2 regions of the Nonomuraea sp. NPDC049758 genome follow, and region 2 is predicted to be linked to the other one. Evidence: riboswitches for the same ligand, from Rfam matches in the RefSeq annotation. Region 2 holds a riboswitch; the other holds the start of a gene.
The links. A riboswitch is a leader RNA that binds a small molecule or an ion and turns the genes downstream of it on or off. The one in region 2 is predicted to bind cobalamin.

Region 1: linked by a shared signal. The riboswitch ahead of AB0J46_RS45455 (ribonucleoside-diphosphate reductase subunit alpha) and the one ahead of cobN (cobaltochelatase subunit CobN) in region 2 are both predicted to bind cobalamin.

Annotation. Positions count from the first base shown of each region.
Region 1 covers NZ_JBFAMZ010000028.1:57,107-59,553, forward strand. Annotated here, with positions in the region: gene AB0J46_RS45455 (ribonucleoside-diphosphate reductase subunit alpha) at 1-765, opposite strand, end outside; cobalamin riboswitch at 894-1,099, opposite strand; gene AB0J46_RS45460 (alpha/beta hydrolase) at 1,300-2,247, shown strand; gene AB0J46_RS45465 (hypothetical protein) at 2,356-2,447, shown strand, end outside.
Region 2 covers NZ_JBFAMZ010000008.1:311,074-313,520, reverse strand. Annotated here, with positions in the region: gene cobG (precorrin-3B synthase) at 1-933, opposite strand, end outside; cobalamin riboswitch at 1,005-1,131, shown strand; gene cobN (cobaltochelatase subunit CobN) at 1,185-2,447, shown strand, end outside.

The DNA of each region.
Region 1 (2,447 bases), on a different contig from region 2:
GTCGTAGATGGAGCCGATCTCGTCACGGGGCGAGTCGACCAGGTAGCAGGAGGACATCTGGGTGTGCCGGGTGCCGGAGTTGAACAGCGTCGGCGAGCTGGGCAGATAGGCCAGCGACGACATGAGCCGGTAGAAGCCGACCGCCTCGGCGGGCGTCTCGGCCAGCCCGCAGGCCACGCGCAGCAGCCAGTACTGCGGCGTCTCCACCACCAGCCGGGTGGACGGGTGGCGCAGCAGGTAACGGTCATAGACCGTGCGCAGCCCGAAGTACTCGAACCGCAGGTCGGCGGTGACGTCGATGGCGTCGTCGAGCTTGCGGGCGTTGGCGTTGACGAACTCGGCGGTCTCGTCGCCGATGAGCCCCTCGGCGTGGCCCAGCCGGATCGCCTGGCTGAAGGAGGCCACGCCCTGCCCGCGGACCTCCTTGTCGATGTAGCCCGACAGCAGCCGCGCGGCCAGCCGCGAGTACTGCGGCTCCTCGCCGATCATCTCGGCGGCCGTCTGGATGGACAGCCGGTCCAGCTCGGCGGTGGTGGCCCCGTCGTAGAGGCCGCTGATCGTCTTGGTGGCCACCCGCATCGGGTCGATGTCCGTCAGATCGGTCGCCCAGTGCTCCACCGCACGTACGATCTTGTTGACGTCGACCGGCTCCGCGGTGCCGTTGCGCTTGCGCACCTGCATCTGGACGCGCCGCGGCGCGGACCTGTCGGCGTCCGCCCGCGCCGTCCCGGCCAGGTCCGTCATCGGGTCCCCTGTGACCGTCACTGCGCTCTCCCCTCGTGAACTCGGTCAATGGCCGAGAACGCGCGCAGGAGGCGGACGGCGAGGCGCCACAGCCCTCTCGCCGGTGCCGTCCACCGTCCCGCGCGGTCTCGGACCAGCCGCGCGCGCATGATCGCGCGCGGCGCGCCGGCAGGTCTTCGGACTCGTGGGCATGCTGTCGCTGCCTACTGGCCGTCGCTTCCCGGGCCCTTGGCCCAGTGCGTCTGACGGCGTTCGTTCCCACTTACCGCTGCGGGGCAGTCCCGGATTCCCACCGGGTTCCCTCTTGCCTCGGCCGCCCTGGCGGGGCGACCGAACCGGCTGCGGGAGACACCATATATAGGGCGGATCAAAAAGTCACACCCAACATCTCGTGTTGCGAAGAACCCCCGCTCCGATCCGGCCACCCGCCGCGGGGCCGCTCCTCGCGCGCCTCACGGGCGGGCCGACATGTGATCGAGGTCATAGACCGGCCATGCCAGTTTTCGCTACCTTAGGTATCGATACTTCAAGTAGCGAAAACCTGAGGAGACGACCATGAGCGAGACCTCCACCGGCCGCCGTCCGGTCACGCCGGACTGGGACACCGTCACCCCCGCCGAACTGGCCGCCTACGTCGAGGCGGAGAACCGGCTGCGCGCCTCCGTCGAGGCACAGGCGATCACCGGCCGGCCGGATCCCGGCGCCGCCATCGACTGGCGGACGGTGGCGCTGCCCGGCCGCGACATCCGCGTCCGGGTCCACCGGCCCCGAGCGGCCGGGCCGGGGGACGTCCTGCCGCTCGTGCTGCACGTGCACGGAGGCGGCTTCGTCGGCACGGCGCCGCAGAGCGACTGGGTCAACAGCCACCTCGCCGCCCACCTGCCCGCCGTCGTCGTCTCGGTGGACCACCGCCTCCTCGACCGGCACACGCCGCTGGCCGCCGCCGCCGACGACGGCTGGGACGTGCTCCGGCACGTGCTGGAGCACGCCGCGCAGTGGGGCGTCGACCCGGCGCGGGCCGTCCTGTTCGGCGAGAGCTGCGGCGGCCTGATCTGCGCCCTGGCGGCGATCAGGGCCCGCGACGCAGGTCTGCCCCTGAAGGCCCAGGTGCTGGTCAACCCCGCCGTGGAGGTGGCCGGGACGATGTTCGACCACCCCTCGATGGCCCAGTACGCCGACACCCCGACGCTCAGCGTGCCGGTGCTGCGGCTGTTCCACCGGCTCGCCGTGCCCGAGGGGACGGACGCCCGCGCGCTCTCCCCGCTGCACGCCGGCGACCTGGGCGGGCTGGCCCCGGCGCTCGTGGCGGTGCCGACCCACGACCCGATCGCCGACCACGGCCGCCGCTACGCCGAGGCGCTGCGGGCCGCCGGCACCCCCGCCCGCCTGGCCGAGTACCCCGAGGCCGGGCACGCCTTCCTCAGCATGCCGGTGCTGGCCCCCCAGGCCGCGGACGCGCGGGCGGACATCCTGACCTTCCTCCGCGACGCCCTCCCCGCGTAACCCGCGACCGGAGCGGGCAGGCGAGGACCGGCCGGCCCCTCGCGCGGCGCCGGGTTCTGCTTCATGATTCGGGGTGTCACCCCGTGACCCCTCGCGATGGGACGGTCAGTGAAGCGCATCCTCGCCTGGATCGGCGTCAACGTCGACATCCTCGTCGCCCTGGCGGTGGCGGTCGTCGTGAGCGTCCTCGACGTCGCGGG
Region 2 (2,447 bases):
CGCCTCGCCGGTGGAGAGGTCCGGCAGGACGACGGTCCGCCAGGGTGTCAGGCGCAGCGGCCGGCCGAGGTCCGCGAGGGCTCCGGCCTGGTCGGACGTCAGGCGGCCGAGCGGCACGAGCGCCTCGATCGCCACCCGGCCGTCCCGCTGCGCGATCCTGCCCGCGGACGGGCGGCGCGCGGAGACGGGGGCTGGCGGGGCCTCCGAGGCGTTGGCCGCGTTCGCGGCGTTCGGGGCGTTCGCGGCGTCGATCGGGCTTGGGTCGGCGGCGCGCAGGCGGGTGGCGATTCTGGCGGGGCCGTCCGGGAGGTCGCGGATGCGCCAGGCGCGCGGGCCGTCGGGGGACAGCTCGTCCAGGAACGCCTCGGCGGCGTCGATCATGAGCGGGACGGCCGCGTCCGGGGCGACGGTCAGCCCGGTGTCGGCGCCGGCGAGCAGCAGCCGTCCGGTCGCCACGTAGGTGACGTCCGCGCCGAGCCCGGCGACGTCCCGCGTGCCGTCGTCCAGGGCGAACAGGAACCGTCCCGGCAGCGCGGCCAGCCGGGGCCGCGCGCACAGCGCCCGGTCCAGGGCGTCCGCCATCGCCAGCACGTCCAGCAGCCCGTCGGGACCGCGGCCGCCCAGCGGCGAGGCCAGGATGTTGCGCACCCGCTCGTGCGCGGGCGACGGCAGCAGCCCGGCCGCCGCGATCCGCCCGGCGAAGACCTCGGGCGAGCGCAGCCCCCGCACCTGGACGTTCGCCCGCGACGTCAGCTCGATCACGCCCGTTCCCAGCTCGGCCGCGCACCCGGCGAGCACGCGGAGCTGCGCGGCCGACACCGCGCCGCCGGGCAGGCGCACGCGGGCGAGCGGGCCGTCGGCGGCCTCGTGCACCTGGAGCGCCCCCGGACAGGCATCGGGACGCGTACGTCCGGAAGATTCACCTACGGGCACGAAGGGATCGTAACGCCACTTCTGGGACGGGTCGCTCCTGCCGTAAGCTTCGGCGTAGACGATGGCAATGGGAGGAAGCCGGTGCGAATCCGGCGCGGTCCCGCCACTGTGACCGGGGAGCGAACCCCACCACGAGGCCACTGTCCGGCGACGGACGGGAAGGCCGGGGTGAGCGTCGATCCGGGAGCCAGGAGACTCCTGCCGTCGTGTCACCCGCGACCGGGGCGAGGACCCCGAGGGAGGAATGCGCCGTGCCTGGCGACAGCCGTACCGTTCTGCTGCTCTCCACCTCCGACACCGACCTGCTGAGCGCTCGCGCCTGCGGGGCGGGCTACCGCCTGGGCAATCCCGCCCGGCTGACCGCCGAGGACGTCCCCGGCCTGACGGAGGGGACCGACCTCGTCGTGGTGCGCCTGCTGGGCGGGCGGCGGGCCTGGCCGGACGGGCTCGACGCGCTGCTGGCCGGGCCGCGCCCGGTGGTGGTGCTGGGCGGGGAGCCGGCTCCCGACGCCGAGCTGATGGAGCTGTCCACGGTCAGCGGCGGGGTGTGCGCCGAGGCGCACGCCTACCTGGCCCATGGCGGCCCGGCCAACCTGGCCGAGCTGCACGCGTTCCTGTCCGACACCGTCCTGCTGACCGGGCACGGGTTCGAGCCGCCCGTCGCCGCCCCCACCTGGGGACGGCTGGACCGCCCTGCCAGGGCCACCGGCGGTCCCGTGGTGGGGGTGCTCTACTACCGGGCCCACCACATGGCCGGCAACACCGCGTTCGTCGAGGCGTTGTGCGACGCCGTCGAGGACGCGGGCGGGCAGGCGCTGCCGGTCTTCTGCTCGTCCCTGCGCGCGGCCGAGCCGGAGCTGCTGGACACGCTGCGCGCGGCGGACGCCCTGGTCGTCACGGTGCTGGCGGCGGGCGGCTCCCGTCCGGCCACCGCGGGGGCGGGCGGCGACGACGAGGCCTGGGACGTCGGCGCGCTGGCCGAGCTGGACGTGCCGATCCTGCAGGGACTCTGCCTGACCACCACCCGCCAGGCATGGGAGGAGAACGACGACGGGCTGTCGCCGCTGGACGCCGCCTCCCAGGTGGCGATCCCGGAGTTCGACGGGCGGATCATCACGGTGCCGTTCTCGTTCAAGGAGATCGACCCCGACGGGCTGACCGTCTACGTCGCCGACCCCGAGCGGGCCGCCCGGGTGGCGGGCATCGCGGTGCGCCACGGCCTGCTGCGGCACACCCCTCCCGCCGAACGGCGGCTGGTGGTGATGTTGTCGGCGTACCCGACCAAGCACTCCCGCGTCGGCAACGCGGTCGGGCTGGACACGCCCGCGAGCACCGTCCGGCTGCTGGCCCGTCTCGCCGAGGCGGGTTACGACCTGGGCGACGGCTTCCCCGGCGTGGCCGACCAGGACGGCGACGCGCTCGTGCACGCGCTGATCGCCGCCGGCGGCCAGGACCAGGACTGGCTGACCGAGGAGCACCTGGCGGGCAACCCGGTCCGCATCTCCGCGGCCTCC